2 regions of the Cupriavidus sp. FW305-26 genome follow, and region 2 is predicted to be linked to the other one. Evidence: predicted binding sites of a transcription regulator. Region 2 holds the regulator's gene; the other holds the start of a gene.
What was found. The regulator NrdR, encoded in region 2, represses ribonucleotide reductase genes. The targets are predictions, from matches to a motif close to CACNANATNTNGTG.
Positions count from the first base shown of each region.

Region 1: AC3WQZ_RS19045 (ribonucleoside-diphosphate reductase subunit alpha) is a predicted target of NrdR. The motif match lies at 4,844-4,857, and genes of this name have one in related genera.

Region 1 is NZ_JBYTAH010000034.1:46,911-57,964, reverse strand. It holds gene AC3WQZ_RS19050 (ribonucleotide-diphosphate reductase subunit beta) at 354-1,541, opposite strand; gene AC3WQZ_RS19045 (ribonucleoside-diphosphate reductase subunit alpha) at 1,685-4,618, opposite strand; gene ampD (1,6-anhydro-N-acetylmuramyl-L-alanine amidase AmpD) at 5,114-5,731, opposite strand; gene AC3WQZ_RS19035 (sigma-54-dependent transcriptional regulator) at 5,728-7,353, opposite strand; gene AC3WQZ_RS19030 (sensor histidine kinase) at 7,379-9,484, opposite strand; gene AC3WQZ_RS19025 (PP0621 family protein) at 9,481-9,783, opposite strand; gene AC3WQZ_RS19020 (cytochrome C assembly family protein) at 9,790-10,728, opposite strand; gene ffh (signal recognition particle protein) at 10,870-11,054, shown strand, end outside.
Region 2 is NZ_JBYTAH010000022.1:12,200-23,253, forward strand. It holds gene queC (7-cyano-7-deazaguanine synthase QueC) at 1-366, opposite strand, end outside; gene ybgF (tol-pal system protein YbgF) at 494-1,252, opposite strand; gene pal (peptidoglycan-associated lipoprotein Pal) at 1,284-1,790, opposite strand; gene tolB (Tol-Pal system beta propeller repeat protein TolB) at 1,806-3,179, opposite strand; gene tolA (cell envelope integrity protein TolA) at 3,388-4,404, opposite strand; gene tolR (protein TolR) at 4,441-4,884, opposite strand; gene tolQ (protein TolQ) at 4,956-5,639, opposite strand; gene ybgC (tol-pal system-associated acyl-CoA thioesterase) at 5,636-6,040, opposite strand; ZMP/ZTP riboswitch at 6,196-6,341, shown strand; gene glyA (serine hydroxymethyltransferase) at 6,466-7,713, shown strand; gene nrdR (transcriptional regulator NrdR) at 7,870-8,337, shown strand; gene pilV (type IV pilus modification protein PilV) at 8,470-9,099, shown strand; gene AC3WQZ_RS14395 (PilW family protein) at 9,101-10,135, shown strand; gene AC3WQZ_RS14400 (pilus assembly PilX family protein) at 10,132-10,740, shown strand; gene AC3WQZ_RS14405 (pilus assembly protein) at 10,776-11,054, shown strand, end outside.

The DNA of each region.
Region 1 (11,054 bases), on a different contig from region 2:
TCAATACCTGTCCAACGCTGTATGCCTGGCCTCCTTGATCTCTTCGGATCAACCACCATTTCGGTGTTTTTCTGCGGTCCCAATCGAGCATGGCTTTCCTGCGTGGTCACCTGTAGCAGATATTACCAGTTGCCACACACTGCCGGTCTGGCACTGACCAATCAAGCTGTCCTGCGATGCACGGGGCCGTGCCACGGGCAAGAAGGGTACCCGTAACGGTCGTCGGGAACAGGCAGCAGCGACGTCGCAAAATGGCCGAGTGCAGCCATTTCACCCTTTTTTAGTCGTAGCCAAAAGAAATAGGAGCCTCAGCTCCCATTTCTCTTTTTTCACAACAGGACGACGACAACGCCTCAATCCCAGCTCAACGCCCCACCCGTCTGATACTCAATAACCCGAGTCTCAAAGAAGTTCCGCTCCTTCTTCAGATCGATCATCTCCGACATCCACGGGAACGGATTCTCCTCATTCGCGAACAACTGATCCAACCCAATCTGCTGGCACCGACGATTGCAAATGAAGCGGAGGTAACCCTTAAACATCGGCGCATTCAACCCCAGCACCCCACGCGGCATCGTATCCTCAGCGTAGCGATACTCCAGATCCACCGCCTTCTTGAACAGCTCAGTAATCTCAGCCTTGAACTCCGCCGTCCACAGATGCGGGTTCTCCAGCTTGATCTGGTTGATCAGGTCAATCCCAAAATTGCAATGCAGCGACTCATCGCGCAGGATGTACTGATACTGCTCGGCAGCCCCAGTCATCTTGTTCTGCCGCCCCATCGCCAGGATCTGCGTGAAGCCCACATAGAAGAACAGCCCTTCCATGATGCAGGCGAACACGATCAGCGACTTCAGCAGCTTCTGGTCGTTCTCCGGCGTGCCGGTCTTGAACGACGGGTCGGTCAGCGTGTCGATGAACGGGATCAGGAACTCGTCCTTGTCGCGGATCGACTGCACTTCGTGGTACGCGTTGAAGATCTCGGCTTCGTTCAGGCCCAGGGACTCCACGATGTACTGGTAGGCGTGGGTGTGGATGGCCTCTTCAAAGGCCTGGCGCAGCAGGTACTGGCGGCATTCCGGCGCGGTGATCTGGCGGTAGGTGCCCAGCACGATGTTGTTGGCGGCCAGCGAGTCGGCGGTGACGAAGAAGCCGAGGTTGCGCTTGATGATGCGGCGCTCGTCTTCGGTCAGGCCGTTGGGGTCTTTCCACAGGGCGATGTCGCGGGACATGTTGATTTCCTGCGGCATCCAGTGGTTGGCGCAGCCGGCCAGGTACTTTTCCCACGCCCACTTGTACTTGAACGGCACCAGCTGGTTGACGTCGGTCGAGCCGTTGATCACGCGCTTGTCGGCAGCGTTGACGCGGCGGTTGCTTTGCGCGGCGGCGGCGTTGGGGTTGTTGCCCAGGATGCCGGCTTGCGTGGCGCTCGGCGGCAGGACGCCTTGCTGGTCAGCGGTGGCAGCCGATGCAGCGGGTTGCAGGGCAGGCTGCGGTGCGGCCTGCGGGGTGGCTTGAACGTCGTCGTCCCAGCTCAGCATGATGTGGTTCTCCGTGATTCGGTTTGGGGGCGGCGGTGGTCAGTGTTTTTTGACTTGTGCAACTTCGTGGTTGCGCCGGCCCTCTCCCCCGGCCCCTCTCCCGCGGGCGGGAGAGGGGAGCAAACCGGGGGGTTAGGTAAGACTTATTGGCAGGCTTCGCACTCTTCGAAGCCGGGGTCGCCCGGGCGCATCGTGCAGACCGCGCCTTCGGCTTCCGGCATGGCCGGGGCCGATGCGGCGGCTGCGTCCAGGGCGGAGCCGCTGTCGCTGCCCGACGACACCGCGTTCAGCGAGCCGCGCGACACGGTGGACTTTTCCACGTGGGTGGCAGCCATCGTGCGCAGGTAGTACGTGGTCTTCAGGCCGCGCACCCATGCCAGCTTGTAGGTGTCATCCAGCTTCTTGCCCGACGCGCCGGCCATGTAGATGTTCAGGGACTGGGCCTGGTCGATCCACTTCTGGCGGCGGCTGGCGGCTTCCACCAGCCAGGTCGGCTCGACTTCGAACGCGGTGGCGTAGATGTCGCGCAGGTCTTGCGGAATGCGGTCGATACGCGACAGCGAGCCGTCGAAGTACTTCAGGTCGGCAACCATCACTTCGTCCCACAGGCCGCGTTCCTTCAGGTCGCGCACCAGGTAGTCATTGACCACGGTGAACTCGCCCGACAGGTTGGACTTGACGTACAGGTTCTGGAACGTCGGCTCGATGCAGGCGGACACGCCGATGATGTTCGAGATCGTGGCGGTCGGCGCGATCGCGATGCAGTTCGAGTTGCGCATGCCGTGCTGCTTGATGCGGGCGCGCAGGCTGTCCCAGTCCATCGTGGCAGACATGTCGACTTCCAGGTAGCCGCCGCGCTCTTCGGCCAGCAGCTTGAGCGAGTCTTGCGGCAGGATGCCGCGGTCCCACAGCGAGCCTTCATAGGTGCTGTAGCGGCCGCGCTCTTCGGCCAGCTCGGTCGAAGCCTGGTAGGCGTAGTAGCACACCGCTTCCATCGAGGTATCGGCAAACTTGACGGCGGCGTCGCTGGAATACGGCGTGCGCAGCACGTGCAGGCAGTCCTGGAAGCCCATGATGCCCATGCCGACCGGACGGTGGCGCAGGTTGGAATTGCGCGCCTTGTCCACGGCGTAGTAGTTGATGTCGATCACGTTGTCGAGCATGCGCATGGCGGTGCGCACGGTCTTCTGCAGCTTGGCGTGATCCAGCGCGTAGGTGCCGTCGGCCTGCTTCGCCATGTGGGCGACCAGGTTGACCGAGCCCAGGTTGCAGACGGCGATCTCGCTCTCGTTGGTGTTGAGCGTGATTTCCGTGCACAGGTTGGAGCTGTGGACAACGCCGACGTGCTGCTGCGGGCTGCGGATGTTGCAGGGATCCTTGAAGGTGATCCACGGGTGGCCGGTCTCGAACAGCATGCCCAGCATCTTGCGCCACAGTTGCAGCGCGGGCAGCTTCTTGAACAGCTTCAGTTCGCCGCTGGCGGCCTTGGCTTCATAGCCCAGGTAGGCCTTCTCGAATTCCTTGCCGACCTTGTCGTGCAGGTCCGGGCAGGTGGCGGGCGAGAACAGGGTCCATTCGCCGCCTTCCATCACGCGCTTCATGAACAGGTCCGGGATCCAGTTGGCCGTGTTCATGTCGTGGGTGCGGCGGCGGTCGTCGCCGGTGTTCTTGCGCAGTTCCAGGAATTCTTCGATGTCCAGGTGCCACGTTTCCAGGTAGGCGCAGACGGCGCCCTTGCGCTTGCCGCCCTGGTTCACGGCCACGGCGGTGTCGTTGACCACCTTCAGGAACGGGACCACGCCTTGCGACTTGCCGTTGGTGCCCTTGATGTGCGAGCCGAGCGCGCGCACGTTGGTCCAGTCATTGCCCAGGCCGCCGGCGAACTTGGACAGCAGCGCGTTTTCCTTCAGCGCTTCGTAGATGCCTTCCAGGTCGTCGGAGACGGTGGTCAGGTAGCACGACGACAGCTGCGAGCGGCGGGTGCCGGAGTTGAACAGGGTCGGCGTGGACGACATGAAGTCGAACGACGACAGCAGCTGGTAGAACTCGATGGCGCGCGCTTCACGGTCCTTCTCGTTCAGCGCCAGGCCCATGGCCACGCGCATGAAGAAGGCCTGCGGCATTTCGATGCGGGTTTCATCGATATGCAGGAAGTAGCGGTCGTACAGGGTCTGCAGGCCCAGGTAGTTGAACTGGAAGTCGCGGCCGGCGTCCAGCGCGGCGCCCAGGCGGGCCAGGTCGTAGGTGGCCAGTTGCTCGTCCAGCAGCTCGGCTTCGATGCCGCGGGCGATAAACTTGGGGAAGTACTCGGCGTAGCGGCTGGACATCTCGGCCTGGGTCACTTCGGTGCCCAGGATTTCCTTGCGGATGGTGTGCAGCAGGATACGGGCGGTGACCTGGCTGTAGTCCGGGTCCTTTTCGATCAGGGTACGCGCGGCCAGGATGGCGGAGTCGTACACCTGCGTCATCGGCACGCCGTCGTACAGGTTCTTCAGGGTTTCCTTCAGGATCGGCTCGGCGCTCACTGCGTTGCCAAGGCCGCTGCAGGCGTTGTCGATCAGGTCATGCAGCGCGGCGATGTCCAGCACGTGCGTGACGCCGCCATCGGTCACGTTGACCGAGATGCCGCCCTCCTGCACGCGGGCCACGGCCTGGGCGTTGGCCTGGGCGCGCTCGTCCTTGCGCTTCTCGCGGTACAGCACGTAGGCGCGGGCCACTTCATGCTCGCCCGAGCGCATCAGCGCCAGTTCCACGTGGTCCTGCACGTCTTCGATATGGATGGCGCCGCCGTTGGGGCGGCTGCGCACCAGTGCGCGCACGACGTTGTCAGTCAGTTGCTCGACGATCTCGCGCACACGCGCGGACGCGGCGCCCTGCCCGCCGTTCACGGCGAGGAAGGCCTTGGTCATGGCAACGGCGATCTTGGACGGCTCGAAAGCCACCACGGCGCCGTTGCGTCGAATGATCTTGTGATCCGGGTAGTTCGTATTGGCGGCGTTGGCGGGGGTCTGCTGCGCGGTCGGTGCAATACCGGCGGCGGCGCCACCCGTGGTGATTTCGTTCTGGGCCGTTTGCATGAGAACTCCTGTTTTTACCCTGGAAATAAGAGACAAAAGAGTCCCTGGCGAAATGCGGCGAAAAGAACGTCCCTCCCGGCGTGAGGTCGGGGGCGGACAGACTGCCTTTACGTGAACATTTCGCCAGGGACTCTTGTGATTCGCTGGCCTTAGCGGGCGGTTTCGAGACGATGCACGAACTTCGTGATCCCTGACTCGCCCTTGGGGCCGGCTCCCCGGTTTGACTACTAGATATAGTGTGTGATGCGTGAAACTGGGCTAAGTATAGTGAAACGAATCCGAATGACCAGTCTTGACAAGCGCTTTTTCGGGGGCGGTGGCGCCGATGCGGCAACGCCACATGCCCGCAAGCCTAGTACTCGCAAGGGTTTTCGTCAGACCGTTCGCAACTGCACATTTCACAAAAATTTTTTTGATTGTTGCGACGTTGCGATAGCCCCACCCGGAGGTGGGGCATGTGCGCCGGAACGGGGCGCACGGGGATGGGGAATGAGGTTAAGGATTCGTCACCCGGCCAGCCGCGCCAGGGCACTGGTAGGGCAACATGCCGGGCGCCAGGCCTGCCTGCGTGGCGAAGCGCGCCCAGTCGAAATGCGGGCCGGGATCGGTCTTACGCCCCGGGGCAATGTCGCTGTGGCCGGCAATCGCGCGCACCGGGTAGGCGGCCAGCAGCGCGGGCACCAGCGCGGCCACGGTGTCGTACTGGGCCAGGGTGAACGGCAGGTCGTCGCAGCCCTCGATCTCGATGCCGATGGAGAAATCGTTGCAGCGGGCGCGGCCGAAGAAGTCGGACTGTCCGGCGTGCCAGGCCCGCTGCGTGCACGGGACAAACTGCACCAGCTCCCCCTCGCGCGTGACCAGGAAGTGCGCGGACACCTGCACCTGGTGGATGGTGGCAAAGTACGGGTGCTTGTTGGGATCGAGCCGGTTCTGGAAGAAGGCCTCGATGTCGCCGCTGCCGAACTGGCCGGGCGGCAGGCTGATGTTGTGCAGCACCACCAGGTCCACCGGCATGCCGGCCGGGCGCTCGTCAAAGTTTGGTGACGGCACGCGGCGCGCGGCGGGGACCCAGCCGTCGGCCTCTGGCAGATAGCGGTGCTCGGGCTTGCTCATGACGTGCCCTCGCCTTCCACGGTGCTGCGTTCGGCGGCGTCCATGGCCTCGCGGATGCCCAGTTGCTGGATACGGTAGCGCAGCTGGCGCAGGTTCAGGCCCAGCAGCGGCGCGGCCGCGGTGCGGTTGAAGTTGGTCTGCGCCAGCGCCTGCAGGATCAGCTCGCGCTCCACGGCTTCCAGCCTGGCTTGCAGGTCGATCGGGAAGACGATGCCGCGGCAGGCGCGTTCGGCGGGATCGCCGGCGGGCTCGGGTTCGGGCGCGCTGGCCGGGGCCGGCACCACGGGCGGCGGCTCTGCCGGGGCCGGCGCGGGCGCGGCGGCCGGCGGCACCGGCGCCCACATGCCTGCGGCGCCCCAGGGGGCGGAATAGTTGGTGGGCGCCATCGCCGGCGCGGGGGCATGCATCAGCCCGGCGCGCTCGGCGCCGGCGTCCAGCGGGCCCAGGTCGGCCAGCTCGATCTCTTCGCTCTCGGCAAAGGCGTAGGCGCGCTCCAGCAGGTTCTCCAGCTCGCGCACGTTGCCGGGGAACGGATAGGCCACCAGCCGTTGCAGCGCCGCCGGCGACAGCCGCTTGGGGCGCGGGTCGCCGTAGCGCACCGCCAGGTGGTCCAGGATGGCGCGCGCCAGCACCGGGATGTCTTCACCGCGCTCGCGCAGCGTGGGCATGCGCAGCGCCAGCACGTTCAGGCGGTAGTACAAGTCCTGCCGGAACTGCCCGGCCGACACCATCGCCGCCAGGTCCTTGTGGCTGGCGCACATCACGCGCACGTCGACGGCGTCTTCGCGGCTGGCGCCGATCTTGCGCACCCGGCGCTCCTGCAGCGCGCGCAGCAGCTTGACCTGCATCGGCAGCGGCAGGTCGGCCACCTCGTCGAGCAGCAGCGTGCCGCCGTTGGCGGCCTGGAAGAAGCCGCCGCGCTCCCCGTCGGCACCGGTGAAGGCGCCTTTGACATGGCCGAAGAACTCGGACTCCATCAGGTTCTCGGGGATGGCGCCGCAGTTGACGGCGATAAACGGATGCGCGGCCCGGCCGCTGGTCGCGTGGATGGCGCGCGCGGCGCGCTCCTTGCCGCTGCCGGATTCGCCGCTGATCACCACCGGCGCCATGCTGCGCGCCAGCCGCGACAGCGAACGGCGCACCTCCAGCATGGCGGCGGAATGGCCGGGCAGCAGGGCGGCGGCGCGGTCGGCGGCCTGCTCGGCCGCGGCGGCTTCGGCATCGGTGCTGTCGCGTTGCTGGCGGCCCAGCGCGTTCAGCACCAGGCTGCGCAGCTGCTCCAGCGATACCGGCTTGGCGATGTAGTCGAAGGCGCCGGCCTTGAGTGCTTCCACGGCGTTGTCGGCGCTGCCGTAGGCGGTGATGACCGCCACCGGGATGCGTTCCGGCGCGGCCGACAGCTGGCGCACGATCTCGATGCCCAGGCCGTCGCCCAGGCGCATGTCGGTCAGCACCAGGCTGTAGCGGCGCTGCGCCAGCTTCTCGCGCGCCTCGGCGAGCGAGCCGGCCAGCACCACGTCATGGCCCATGCGGCGGATCGAGATGTCCAGCAGCTCGCGCAGGTCGGCCTCGTCGTCGATGACCAGGATGGGATCGGGCGCTCGGGACATTCGGGGTGGCATGGGGTGGTGGCTGGGTTGGGACAGGTCAGGCGGCGGCCGCATCGGCACTCTCGATGCGCAGCGTCAGCACGAAAGCCTTGGCCGGCAGTGTATCGCGCGCGGCGGCGGCCAGCATGCCAGTGCGCTCCAACAGCGCCGGCAAGGCGATGGCGCCGTAGCGCACCTGGGCGTCATTGGCGCCGCACAGCTCGCGCGCCATGAACAGGCCCAGCCCGGTGCCCTGGGCGTTGCTGGTGAAGAACGGTTCGAACAGGCTGCGCTGGTGCTCGCGCGCGACTTCGGCGCCGTCGTTCCAGACGATCAGCTCGGCATGGTGCTGGTCCAGCGCATGCGCCAGCAGCCGGATCGATCCCGGCAGCCGGCTGCAGTAGCGCCAGGCGTTGTCCAGCAGGTTGCCCAGCACCTGCTGCAGCTGCGAGGCGTCGAACACCACCGGCTGGGCCACGTCCACGGTCAGCCGGATGGCATTGGCGTTGATGTCGGCCCGGCCCGCCGGGCGGGTCTCGCCGGCGCGCGGGCGGCGCGAGCGCATTTCGGCGCGCCAGCGCTCGACGATCTCGGGCAGCGCCTGCGCCAGGTGCACGGTGCTGCGGCCGGTGCGCGGGCGGCGCGACATCTGCAGCACGTCTGACACCACCTGGTCCAGCCGGCGCACGTTGTCGTTGATGATGCGCAGCAGGCGGGCGTCGATATCGACATCGGCGCCGCCATGTTCTTGCGCGGCAGGGTCGCGCCGGCCGGAGTCTCCCAGCAGCTCGCTGGCCTGGCTGATTGCCGCCAGCGGGTTGCGGATCTGGTGCGCGATGCTGGCCACCAGCCGGCCCATGGCGGCCAGCTTTTCCTGCTGCACCTGCTCGGCGATGCGTTCCCAGCTTTCGATATGGACCAGCACGGTGTCGCGCATCTCGTTGCGCAACAGGGCCTCATCCTCCTGCGACCAGGCCATGGCCTCGTTCTGGGCGATGGCCAGGCGCAGGCGGCCGGCGGCTTCGGGCGACAGTTCGCTCCAGGCGGCGGTATCCAGCGTGGCCGGCACGGTGCGGCCATGCGCCATGGTCGAGCGCAATCCTGCCAGCCCCGGCAGCACAAAGCGCAGCCGCAGCCGGGTGTGCTGCATGGTGCCGTCGGCCAGCGCGGTGCCGGACGCCATCGGCAGCAGCTGCAGGATGCGCGGCACGTCGTCCTTGCTGTGCAGCCAGTCGCGCAGCATCTCCATCAGCGGCTGCAGGCGCGGGATGCGGCGCAGGTCGAACAGCACTGCTTCTCCGCCCTGACCTGCCGCACCACCCAGCCGGCGCGAGTAGATGCGCTCATGCGGCTGCACGCCCAGCAGCACCACCGCCGCGGGGTTGGCGGCCACCACCGCGCCGTTGGCGCGCACCAGCATCACGCCGTCCTGCATGTCGTTGACCATGAGCCGGTTGACCAGCTGCTGCAGGCGCAGCTCCTGCTCGCGCGCCAGCGCCAGGCGCTCCTGCGCGATCTGGCGGTTGGCCAGCATATACATCAGCAGCGCCGCGATCATGAACACCAGGCCGAACAGGCCCGAGCCCAGCAGGCCGGCATCGGCCTGGCGCAGCAGGATGGTGTGCATGAAGGGCCCGCTCATCACCACCAGCGCGGAGATCGACGCGGCAAACAGCGCGAACAGCAGGCTGGTCAGTGCGCCGGCTTCCAGCGCGGGCAGCAGGAAGATCATGGCCAGGCCCTCGGCCTGACCGCCCCGCCCCAGCACGCTGAAGACCAGCGCCAGCAGGGCCAGGTCGGCCAGCACCTGCACCCGCACGCGCAGATGGAAGTGCCGGCGCCACAGCGTGCCGGCCAGCATCGCCACGGCAATGCCAAGATAGGGCACGGCGATGGTCATGGCCGCCGCGTGCTCGATGCCGCCCAGGCCCCCGAGGTCGAACGGCACGGGCGGGATCGCATTCGTGATGGCGGTGACGGAGGCCGGCTCGCCGCGCCGCATCAGCGCAAAGCCGACCAGCAGCAGGCCCACGGCCACGCGGGTCCAGCAGAAATAGCGCAGCAGGCGCCAGTGAAAGTCAGGCGGTTCGGGCTGGCGCCACAGCTGGGCCAGGCCGCGCCAGGCGTTCAGCCGCTGCCAGCCCGACGACGCCGGCTCTGTCATGGGCGGGGGCCGCTGCTGCTGTCGCTGCCCTCGGCCCGGCTTTCGTCAGGCAGGTGGCTGCGGCGGCAGTAGTGCAGGCCGCGCCAGGCAATGGCCTCGCCCTGCGGCAGGTGCACGCCGCACTGGGCGCACTGGACCATGGGTTCGGCGGTGGCGTCGGCCGGGCCGGCGGCGGCAGTGCGCTCGCTGGCCTCGCGGGCCTGGCGTGCGCGGTGTTCAGCCAGCCGCGCCTCGGCGCGGGCGCGCAGCCACCAGATGACGCCCAGCACCACGGCCAGCAGGATCAGGATACGTGCCATGGGGAATCAGAGACGATGCAGGACGACTTCAATCACGAAACGGCTGCCGACATAGGCCAGCAGCAGGATGCCGAACGAGGCGATGACCCAGCGCAGCGCCACCTTGCCGCGCCAGCCGCGGAAGATGCGCCCGGCCAGGATGCCGCCGAACATGGCCCACGAGATCAGCGCGAACACCGTCTTGTGGTCCAGCCGGAAGGCGCGGCCGAACAGCTCTTCAGAGAACAGCAGGCCCGAGGCAATGGTCAGCGTCAGCAGCACAAAGCCGGCCCCGATCAGCCGGAACAGCAGCTTCTCCAGCGTCAGCAGCGGCGGCAGCAGATCAAGCCAGCGGCCCAGCCATTCGCTGGGTTGCTGCTCCGGCGGCCGCGCCGGCGCGTGCCGGAAGCCATGCAGGCGCCGTTCGGCCAGCAGCATCAGGAAGGCGTGGAACGCCGCCAGCGTGAACAGCCCGTAGGCCACGTTGGCGATGATGAAATGCAGCTTGAACAGCGGCCGCGCCGCGTAGCCCAGGATCTGCGAGCCGGGGAAGGCCAGCGGCATCAGGCTGGCCACCAGCGCCACCGGGATCACGATCAGGCCCAGCCCCGCCAGCGAGAAGAAGAAGCTTTCGATCCAGTAGATGCCCACGCCCAGCCACAGCATGGCCGACAGTGCGAAGGCAAAGCCGAACATCATGCGCTCGGCCGGAAAGATGGTTTCATGCAGCAGCATGCCGTGGCTGGCCAGCGCCGCCAGCATCAGCACGTGCCACCAGGCCGGGCGCCCTTCGCCGTGCGCGCCGCCCGCCGGGGGGATGGGGCCGCCGCCGGCCACCAGCACGGCCGAGGTCGCCCCCCCTGCCGGGCCGGCAGCGGTGGCAAGGCGTGGGTGGCGCGTGGCCCAGCCGTGAAAGGCCAGGCCGCAATAGAGAAGTGCCGTCAGGGCATACAGTACAATCACCATTTACGCAGTTTACCTTAGTGCCCACGGACGGTGGCGGCCCGCTTGAACCGGTGTAACCGGTGTTCCAGGCCCGCCCCGTGTGCAAGACTGCCTCCGATTTCAGCCCCGAGCCCTGCTCCGACTTCTCCCCCGATTCCTGCCATGCTGGACAATCTCACTCAACGCCTGGCGCGTGTGGTCAAGACCATGCGCGGCGAGGCGCGCCTGACCGAGGCCAACACCGCCGAGATGCTGCGCGAAGTGCGCCTTGCCATGCTCGAAGCCGACGTGGCGCTGCCGGTCGTGCGCGAATTCGTTGCCCGCGTGAAGGAAAAGGCCATGGGCGA
Region 2 (11,054 bases):
GGCGCCGAAGAACAGGTCGCGCCCGCCGACGGCCTCGGCCCAGCCGAGCGCCAGCGACAGCATGATGGTGTTGCGCGCCGGCACGTAGGTGACCGGGATGCCGTCGGAAGCGCCGTCGGTCGGCACCGCCAGCGCGTCGTCGGTCAGCGCCGAGCCGCCGAAGCGGCGCAGGTCCAGGTCGATGATCTCGTGGCGGGTGGCGCCCAGCGCAGCCGCCACGCGCCTGGCGGCTTCCAGCTCAGAGGAGTGGCGCTGGCCATAGCGCATCGACAGCGCATAGGTCTCGAAGCCCTGGGCGCGGGCCATGGCGAGTACGGTGGCGGAGTCTAGTCCGCCGGACAGCAGGACGATGGCGCGTTTGGTCATGATGGGAAGCGCGCCGCCTCGGCGCGCAAAAGATTCAGGCGAATCGGGTATTTTAGCGCGACCCAAGAAAAAGGCCCGCCGAAGCGGGCCTTGCAGACAGGACCGGGCAAGCCGGCCGCTTCCGGTGTTATTTCAACGTCTTCAGCCGGTTGCTGGCCGCCTGAGCGCCTTCGGTGCCCGGATACTTGGCCACCACCTGCTCCAGCGTCTTGCGCGCGGCCGCCTTCTGGCCGGACTCGAGCTGGTTGTTGGCGACCGCGATCATCGCGTCCGGCACCTTGGGATGCGTCGGGTTGTTATTGATCATCGTCTGCAGCACCGAGGTGGAGCCCTTGTAGTCGCGCTGCGCATACAGCGAGTTGCCGAGCCAGTACTGCGCCAGCGGCACGTACGGGCTCTGCGGGTACTTCTTGACGAAAGCCGAGAACGAACTCCCGGCGCTCTTGAAGTCGCCCGCCTGGAACTGCTTGAGCGCGGCATCGTATTCGGGCTTTTCGCCCGGCTGCGACAGGCCTTCGCGGCCTTCGACCGTAACCTGCTGCGGCTCGAATTTCTTCAGGCGCGCGTCCAGGTCGGCGTAGTAGTCCTTCTGCTGCTTCTGCAGCGTGTCCACCGTGTTCTGCAGCACTTCGTTCTGGCCGCGCAGCCGCGCCACTTCCTGGCGCAGGCCCTCGAGCTGGTTCTGCATGTCGAGCGTGGTGCGGCTGTTCTGCTCGATGCGCTGCGTCGCGGTCGCCTGGAAACCGTTGAACTGGTCGCGCAGGCTGATGACCGCCTTGCGCGCCTCGTCATCATCGAACACTCCGGCATGCGCCTGCGACAGCGGCAGCATGCCGCCGCCGGCGACGGCGGCGAGCCACAACAGGGTGGAAACGCGTGCTTTCATGAAAGGCAGTCCAGAGATCAGAGATCAGAGATCAGTAGTTGATGTCCGCGCGGCGGTTTTCGGCCCACGAGGCTTCATCATGGCCGGTGGCCTTGGGCTTTTCCTTGCCCAGGCTGACGGCTTCCATCTGGCCGTCGGGCACGCCCATCGAAGCCAGCGAGCGGCGCACGGCTTCGGCGCGCTTCTGGCCCAGCGCCAGGTTGTACTCGCTGGTGCCGCGTTCGTCGGTGTTGCCCTGGATCAGGATCTTGCGGCCCTTGTTCGAGCCCAGGTACTTGGCGTGCTCGCCCAGCATGCCCTGGTAGTCGGACTTGACCGTGTAGCTGTCGAAGTCGAAGTACACGCTGCGCTTGGCCAGCGGGCTGTTCGGATCGTTGAGCGGATCGGCGGCCGTGACCGGGGTCACTGCGCGCGGATCGGCACCGGTGCCCGCGCCGGCACCGGCTTTGGCGGTGTCGTCCAGCTTGACGCCGGAACTGCAGGCGCCAAGGGCCAGCAGTGCGGCAACGGCAAGGGTTTTGCTCATCAGTTGGGGCATGGTGAATGACTCCTGTTATTGCATGAAAGGACCCCAGGACGGCTCGCGAACATCGCCGGACTGGAGGGACAGAACCTGCCGGGTACGCCCGTCAGTGGAAACCGCCGCCAGCACCGCGCGACCGCCCACGCGGGTGGCATAGAGGATGTACTTGCCGTTGGCGGCAAAGCTGGGCGCTTCGTCGTTGGCCGTATCGGTCAGCGACGTCACGTCGCCGTTGCTCAGGTCCTGCAGCTGCAGCTTGAAGCCGCCCGCGCGCGAGATGTACGCCAGGTACTTGCCGTCCGGCGAAACCCGCGGGCTGACGTTGTAGCTGCCCTTGAAGGTGACACGTTGCGCACCGCCACCTTCCTCGCCGGAAGCGGGCATGCGGTAGACCTGCGGCGCACCGCCGCGGTCGCTGGTGAAGTAGATGCTCTTGCCGTCCGGAGAATACTGCGGCTCGGTGTCGATGGCGCTGCTGCGCGAGAGGCGGCGGATGCCGGAACCGTCGGCATTGACCTGGTAGACCTGGGTATTGCCGTCTCGCGACAGCGCCAGCGCCAGGTGCCGGCCATCAGGCGACCACGACGGCGCGCTGTTGTTGCCCTTCTGGTTCGACACCAGGGTGCGCTTGCCGCTGGCCAGGTCGTGCACATACACCACCGGCTTCTTGGCCTCGAACGAAACATAGGCCACGCGCGCGCCGTCCGGCGACCACGACGGCGAGATGATCGGCTCGTTGCTGGTCAGCGCCACCTGCGCGTTCTGGCCATCGGAGTCGGAAATCAGCAGCTGGTAGCGGCCGCCGACCTTCGACACGTAGGACAGGCGCGTGGCAAACACGCCGCGCTCGCCGAGCAGCTTTTCATAGATGTAGTCGGCGATCTTGTGCGCGGTCACGCGCAGCTGGGACTGGTTGACGGTAAAGGCCAGCCCGCCCAGGCTCTGGCCCTTGACGGTGTCGTACAGGCGGAAGCGGACCTCATACTTGCCGCCGGCGGCCGGGGTCACGCTGCCGGCGACGAAGGCATCGGCGCCGCGCGACTTCCAGCTGCCCAGGTCGACATTGGCGGATTCCGCCACCGTGGCGCCGCCCGGATCGACATTGCGCAAGCGCCCGCTGCGCGCCAGGTCGGCGCGGATGATCGCGGTCAGGTTCTGCGGGGCCTGGGCCTCGCCCTGGAAGTTGGCGGTCGCAACCGGGATCTGGCTGGAGCCGACCCCGGAGATCTCAACGTTGAGTTGCGCGTGCGCGGCGCCGGCTGCCATCGTCATCGCCGCGGCCAGCCAGGCCATCAGCGCGCGGCGGCCGGCCAGCGGATGCCGGCCGATGGCGCGTTGGGATTCGGGTTGGGTTGCGTTGTGCCGCCTCGCGGACAGCCAGTTGGGGGCCCAAAGCTTTCGCATGCTGCTCCTCAGTCGATTTCAAGTTTCGTCGGGCACGGCAGGCAATCGGCAACACGGGCAAATGCGGCATTGCAGCGCGTGGCGCATGCCCCGTCTGCATGCGTATCGCACCCTGCCGGCCGCGTCAGGCAACCTGTCATGCTAGCGCTGGGACCAAGACCCGGCCATGAAGGTTGCATTATGTTGCAAATCATGCCGCCCAGGCCACTCAGTCCTTCGGACGGAAGGTAATGGTGAAGCTGGCCGGCGCCTTGCCGTTCTCATCACGCGGCAGCGGGTCGGAACGTTCCACCGCGCGCAGCACGGCATTATCCCAGCCCGAGTTGCCGCTGGACTTGGACAGCCGCGCCGACAGCAGCGAACCATCCGGCGCCAGCTGCACCGACACCACCGCGGTCGGGTTGCCCGGCACGTCCTCGCCAAAGACGATATTCGGCTTGACGCGGCGGCGCACGCGGTCGGCATAGCCCGGCGACGCCTTGCCACCGCCGCCGGCACCCGCGCCGGCCGTACTGCCCACGCCGCCGCCGCCCGCGCCGGAGCCGCCGGCCAGCGCCTGCAGGCGCGCCAGCTCGCTCTTGCGCTGGGCATTGGCCGCAGCCTCGCGCTTGGCCTTGGCGTCGGCATCCGCCTTGGCCTTGGCCTTGTTCTCGGCGTCAGCCTTGGCCTTGGCGTCCGCCTGGGCCTTGGCCCTGGCGTCCGCTTCCTTGCGTTCTGCTTCCTTGCGCTCGGCCTGTTCCTTGCGCTGCTGTTCCTGCTGCGCTGCCTTCTTCTTCGCGTCGTCCTTGCGCTGGGCTTCCTTGCGCTCGGCCTCGCGCTGCTCCGCTTCCTTGCGCGCGGCTTCCTTGCGTTCCGCCTCTTTGCGCTCGGCTTCCTTGCGGGCAGCCGCCTGCTTGCGCTCGGCCTCTTCGCGCGCCGCCGCCTCGGCACGGCGCTTCTGGCGTTCCAGCGCGATGTCGGCGTCGTCCTCGACCTTGCTCTTCACCTCGGGCAGCGGCGGGGCCGGGCGCGGCTGCACCACCGGCTCCGGCGGCGGGGGCGCGGTGGCGGCCGGAATCTCTTCCCACAGCTCGGCCTCGGCGCCGACGGGGGTGCTGCTCTGCAAGCGCACGCCGTAGTACAGCACGACAGCCAGCAGCATGTGCATGAAGAGCGCGAACAGGAAGGAACGCAGGGTTCCCCGCTCCTTGACCGGCTGGTAGGGATAGGCGGCGACGGTCTTCATCAGGCGCAACGGCAATCAGATAGGCGCTTCAATGCGTCAGGAGGTCTTGGACTTGACCATCAGGCCGACGCGCTTGACGCCGTCGGCTTTCAGGATCGACATCACGTCCAGCACCGCCTCATACTTGACCGCGCGGTCGGCGGCAATCACCACCGGCTGGTCGGGATTCTCGTTCTGGCGCTGGTGCACGAAGTCGAGCAGGCCCTGCTTGTCGAGCTTGCGCTCGAAGGCATTGCCGGCGCTGTCCTTGCCGCGCGCGGTCAGCTGGCCACTCTCGTGCACGGTGACTACGATCGGCGGCGCCTTCTGCTGCGGCGTGGCGTTGGCCACGGTGGGCAGGTCGACGGTGGCGGGGCTCACGATCGGCGCCGCCACCATGAAGATGACCAGCAGCACGAGCATGACGTCGATGTACGGCACGACATTGATGTCGGCGCTGGCCCGGCGGCGCGAGCCGCCACGGCGCTGAATGGCTGCCATTGCAGGACTCCTGGAAACGCCGGCCCGGGCTTGCGCCCGGACCGTCTGGATTAGATTCGATACGTGTGCGGTTAGCGTGCCTGCCGTTGCAGGATGTTCAGGAACTCTTCCATGAAGCTCTCGAACCGGATCGCCAGGCGGTCGATCTCCGTGGCATAGCGGTTGTAGGCGATCACAGCGGGAATGGCAGCGAACAGGCCGATCGCGGTCGCCACCAGCGCCTCGGCAATACCGGGGGCCACCGATGCGAGCGTCGCCTGCTGCACATTCGACAGGCCGCGGAAAGCGTTCATGATCCCCCAGACCGTGCCGAACAGGCCGATATACGGGCTCACCGAACCCACCGACGCCAGGAACGGCAGATGCGATTCCAGCACATCCATCTCGCGCTGGTAGGCCGCGCGCATCGCGCGCCGGGCCGCATCGAGCAGCGCGCCGGCTTCGTTGCCGCGCTCGCGCGCCTTCAGGAACTCGCCCATGCCGGATTCAAAGATCCGCTCCAGCGCGCCGGTGTTGTGGCGGTTGTTGACGGCACTGTTATATAGCGCCTGCAGGTCGCCGCCGGCCCAGAAGTCGCGTTCGAACCCCTCGGTCTGGGTGCGCGCCGAGCGCAGCGCCAGGTGCTTGCGGAAGATATAGGTCCACGAAAACAGCGACATGACGAGCAACAGCGCCATGACGGCCTGTGCCAGCAGGCTGGCGTGGAGCACCAGCGTTACGATCGACATGTCTTGCGTGACGGTCACGGGATTCATCGTGCGGACTTGATGGTAGCTAGAACGGGGTCGGGAATCGGGGCGGGACGGAAAGTGCTTCGATCGACACACCCAACACGGATCGCGCCAGAGGCCAGCATCAGCTCGCCACGCCAGGCTTCCTGGGTGAACTGGACCGACGCCGGGCCGACCCGGTCGATGCGCGTGCGGATCTCGAGCTGGTCATCCAGCCGGGCGGGCGCATTGTAGTCCACTGCCGTGCTGCGGACGATAAAGACCACGCCCGCCTCGTCGGCGAGCGATTGCTGCTCGATGCCGAGCGCACGCAGCCACTCGGTGCGGGCGCGCTCGAAGAACTTCAGGTAGTTGGCGTAGAACACTACGCCGCCCGCGTCGGTGTCTTCCCAGTACACCCGCAGGGTCCAGACAAAGTTTGTCATGGCCGCAATTGTAACGGAGAGCGATAGCGGTTTCGTGTAAACCCGCATGACGACTTTGCAACAGCAAGTTGCTGGCCAGCCCTTGCCAGCGCTTGCCTGGCGGGGCCGACGGCTTGCGGCGGGCGCCCGCCTCGCGCTACACTGCGCGCAACCATTCCATCTTGCGCGACTGGCGAAGTCAGTGGGCACTACCACGAGGAAGCGCAAGTTCTCTGGCGTGACGTTCATTACGCGTTCGCGTAACGTTCAGCACGCCTAGGCGTGAAGTTGCTTGCGCCTGCCGCTCGCCTGGGCAGCGAATGGGAAGCAGGGTGCGCCCTGCACCGACGGTTAGAAGCCGCCGGTGCTGGTCGCCGCTAGCCTTCCCCGCGCGCCCTACCCCCGATGCGTGAATCGGATTCCCTATTTTTCAGACGAGTTTCGCCATGTTCGAACGCAGCCGTTTTACGATCGACCAGATCGACCCCGAGGTCTTTGCCGCCATCCAGCAGGAGAACCAGCGCCAGGAAGACCACATCGAGCTGATCGCCTCCGAGAACTACACCTCGCCGGCCGTGATGGCCGCCCAGGGTTCGCAGCTGACCAACAAGTACGCCGAGGGCTATCCCGGCAAGCGCTACTACGGCGGTTGCGAGTACGTCGACGTCGTCGAGCAGCTGGCCATTGACCGCGTCAAGCAGCTGTTCGGCGCCGAAGCCGCCAACGTGCAACCCAACTCGGGCTCGCAGGCCAACCAGGGCGTGTACTTCGCCGTGCTCAAGCCGGGCGACACCATCATGGGCATGAGCCTGGCCGAAGGCGGCCACCTGACCCACGGCATGGCCCTGAACATGAGCGGCAAGTGGTTCAACGTGGTCAGCTACGGCCTGAACGCCCAGGAAGACATCGACTACGACGCGCTGGAAAAGCTGGCCCAGGAGAAGAAGCCCAAGCTGATCATCGCCGGCGCCTCGGCCTTCGCGCTGCGCATCGACTTCGAGCGCATCAGCAAGGTTGCCAAGTCGATCGGCGCTTACTTCATGGTCGACATGGCCCACTACGCCGGCCTGATCGCCGCGGGTGTCTACCCGAACCCGGTGCCGCACGCCGACTTCGTCACCACCACCACGCACAAGAGCCTGCGCGGCCCGCGCGGCGGCGTGATCCTGATGAAGGCCGAGCACGAGAAGGCCATCAACTCGGCGATCTTCCCCGGCATCCAGGGCGGCCCGCTGATGCACGTAATCGCCGGCAAGGCCGTCGCCTTCAAGGAAGCGCTGACGCCTGAGTTCAAGGAATACCAGCAGCAAGTGGTGAAGAACGCCGCCGTGCTGGCCGAGACCCTGATCGCGCGCGGCCTGCGCATCGTCTCGGGCCGCACCGAAAGCCACGTGATGCTGGTTGACCTGCGCGCCAAGAACATCACCGGCAAGGAAGCCGAGCGCATCCTGGGCGAGGCGCATATCACCGTCAACAAGAACGCCATCCCCAACGATCCGGAAAAGCCGTTCGTGACCTCGGGCATCCGCCTGGGCTCGCCGGCCATGACCACGCGCGGCTTCAAGGAAGAAGAAGCCCGCATCGTCGGCAACCTGATCGCCGATGTACTGGACAACCCGCACGACGCCGCCAATATCGCCAGCGTGCGCGAGCAGGCGGCAGCCCTGACCAAGCGTTTCCCGGTCTACGGCTGATGCATCGAGGCCGCCCATGCGGATTCCGCATGAGCGGCCGGCAGCTCCGCAAGCCGGCGTCCTCGGGCACTGGCTTGCGGGCCTCGCCAACCCGCCCCGCCTCCGCAGAACGACAACACGGACAAGGCGACGGGGTTCAACTGAAGGTGGTCCGGCATGAAATGCCCCTTTTGCGGTCATTCCAATACCCAGGTACTCGACACGCGCATGTCGGAAGACGGCGATGCCGTGCGCCGGCGCCGCCGCTGCGAAGCCTGCGACCGCCGCTTCACCACCTATGAGCGGATCGAGCTGTTCTTCCCCGCCATCGTCAAGAAAAACGGCTCGCGCGTGGACTACACCCGCGCCAAGCTGAAGGATTCCATGCGCCTGGCGCTGCGCAAGCGCCCGGTCTCGGCCGAAGCCATCGACGAAGCCATCACCCGCATCGAAGAAAAACTGCTGGCACTGGGAGAGAAAGAAATCCCCAGCAGCCAGGTCGGCGAACTGGTGATGCGCGAATTGCGCAAGCTCGACAAGATCGCGTATATCCGCTTTGCTTCGGTGTACCGGAGCTTTGAGGACGTGTCGGAATTCCGCGACGTGCTGGATGAGTTTGCGGCGTCCACCCCCCGGAAGGGGTAGCAAAAGTAACAAAATCGTTGTTTAATCCCCGTTGCATTTCCGCAAGGCCCGCTGTCGCATATTAAAAGGGCCCGGGATTGCAGACCAAAAAAAGAAGTTAACGAAGTCGGACGTCTTTTGACGGGGGTCAGAATGGGTCAACGCTGCCGCGGGGCAGCCGGCTTTGCCATGCTCGAAGCATTGGTGGCAATTGTCGTTCTGGCGGTTGGCGTGCTCGGCGTCGCCAGCCTGCTGCTGAATTCATCCCGCTTCACGCAACAAGCTTCCTACGACACCACTGCCATGCAGCTGGCCACCGAGATGGCCGAGCGCATGCGTGCCAATCCGGCCGTCTCGCAAACCGGCGCGGCGGCGGAAGCCATCATCCCGAACCGCTACTTCATCGACACTGCCACCGGGCAGCCGCCCGCGCTCACGGCAGCAAACAGCCCGTACGCGATCGCCTGCCCGGGCACGGCGGCCGGGTGCGCGCAGCAACTGGCGGATTTCGATGTCGCCGAGTTCTGGGAGCGTGTCAGCACAGGCCTGCCTGGCGGACGCGCCGTGATTTGCCGGGACATGGTCGCCTACGACCAGGCCACCGGCTTCTCATGGGGATGCACGCCATCGGCCACTGGCCGCGCGGACGACGCACCGATTGTCATCAAGATCGGCTGGATCTCCCGGCTTGCCGCCAGAACCGTCGCGGCACGGGTCGACATGTCCGACATGGGCACGCGCCCCCAGGTGGTCATCGTGGCCACGCAGGGCACGGTTAACTGACATGCGGAACGCCAGGACGTATCTCAACGCCGGCCGGCATCGTCAACTGGGGCTGTCGCTGGTGGAGCTGATGGTGGCGATGACGCTGAGCCTGCTCCTGATCATGGCTGCCGCGGCGCTCTACCTGACCGGACGAGCCAACTACAACAGCATCGATGACACCACTGCGCTGGATGAGAAAGGCCGCTTTGCGGTGGATACCGTGGTTCGGATCGTGCGCCAGGCCGCGTGGAGCAACTATGCGGGCAACAGCGCCGCGGCCTCTCCCGGCGCCAGCGGGCCTCCCGCGCCCAGCCCCGGAGGCGTCATGCTCACCACCACGAGCCTGTCGCCGACCATCAGCGGCCTCGACAGCTGCGGCGCCCCCGCGCAAGATCTCGGCAATCCGGCGCAAAACCTCGCGTGTCCGGCCCAAGCGGGTGCCGTGAACAAGAGCGATGTGCTGCAGGTCCGCTTCTTCGGCTCCGGCACGCAGCAGGACCGCACCGTCCCGGACAACAGCATGATCGACTGCTCCGGCAATGGCGTCGCCGAGCCGCAGGCCTGGGAAGACGCAGACCTAGCGCGCGGCATGGCGGTCTTCTATGTCAGCAACGATGCCGGCGGCATGCCTCAGCTGATGTGCGGCTATCGTCCACGGGACGCCGCCAACAAGGAAATCCTCACGGCCGGCACGGCGTACCAGGCTGTTTCGCTGATCTCAGGCGTTGAAGTCTTCCAGGTGCTTTACGGCATGGATACGAATTTCGACCAGACCCCGGACCGCTTCCTGTCGGCCACCGAGGTGCTGGCCCTGCCCACCACCTGGCAGAACGTCGTCGCCATAAAGATTGCCATGGTGCTGATGGGCGATACCGCCAGCGCATCGCCTCAGGATCCGCCAACCTTGCGCCTGTTCGGGCGCCTGTTCCCGGGCTCGCCGGGCAACGACACATCCTTCACGCCGGCCACGCAACTGCAGCGCATGCGACGCCTGTACACCGTCACCGTACAGCTCCGGAACATGGCCACCTGCACCACCTGCTCGCCGACATGAACGCCCGCACCGCGCACCCCAACCCGCGTGGCATCGCGCTGATCACCGCCCTGGTGATGCTGCTGATCATCAGCGTCATCGCCATCGCCGGTGCCCGGCTGGCCATTGGCAGCAAGCGCATGGCATCGAACCAGCGCGACCGGGACCTGGCTCAGCAAGCGGCCGAGGCAGCCTTGCTGGATGCGGAAATCGACATCCAGGGTGTTTCCGCCCCAACCAGCCGGTCGGCCATCTTCTCCGGCACCACGATGAATGTGCTGCCGTTCGTGGCGGGTTGCAATACGGGCGTGACAGGCGCCTCACCCTTCCAGGGATTGTGCAACCCGGTGCTCGACGGCACGCCGAACTGGCTTGCCGTTGACTTCAGCCAGACGGGCGCCAACGCACGCACCACCGCCTACGGCACCTTCACCGGCCGCAGGTTCCCGACCGCGACAGGCGGGCTGCTGCCTGCCGCCCTGCCGCGCTACATCATCGAGCCGATCAGCGACATGTCGCCAGGCGCGAGCGAGGGCGCATACATCTTCCGCGTCACGGCCGTCGGCTTTGGCGCTAACCCGGCGACCCGGGTCATGTTGCAGTCGTACTACCGGAAGGGGGAATGAATGGCAACGTCCATGCCTGTCGCGGAGCACGGCAAATGAGCCGGATCCGGAAATTCATTTTCGCGGCAATGGCTGCGCTTCTCAGCCTGCCCGCCGGCCCGCTGCTTGCCGCAACGGAACAGAGCAGCCTCGCGACCGTCAAGCTCGCGCAGGCGCCGCTGTACGGCCGCAACCAGAATATCCATCCCAACCTGCTGCTGACGCTCTCGGTGGAGTTCCCCACGGTGGGGGCAGCCTATCGCTCCGGCACGTATTCGCCGACCACGGAATACATTGGCTACTTCAATCCGCGCAAGTGCTACAACTACAGCGGA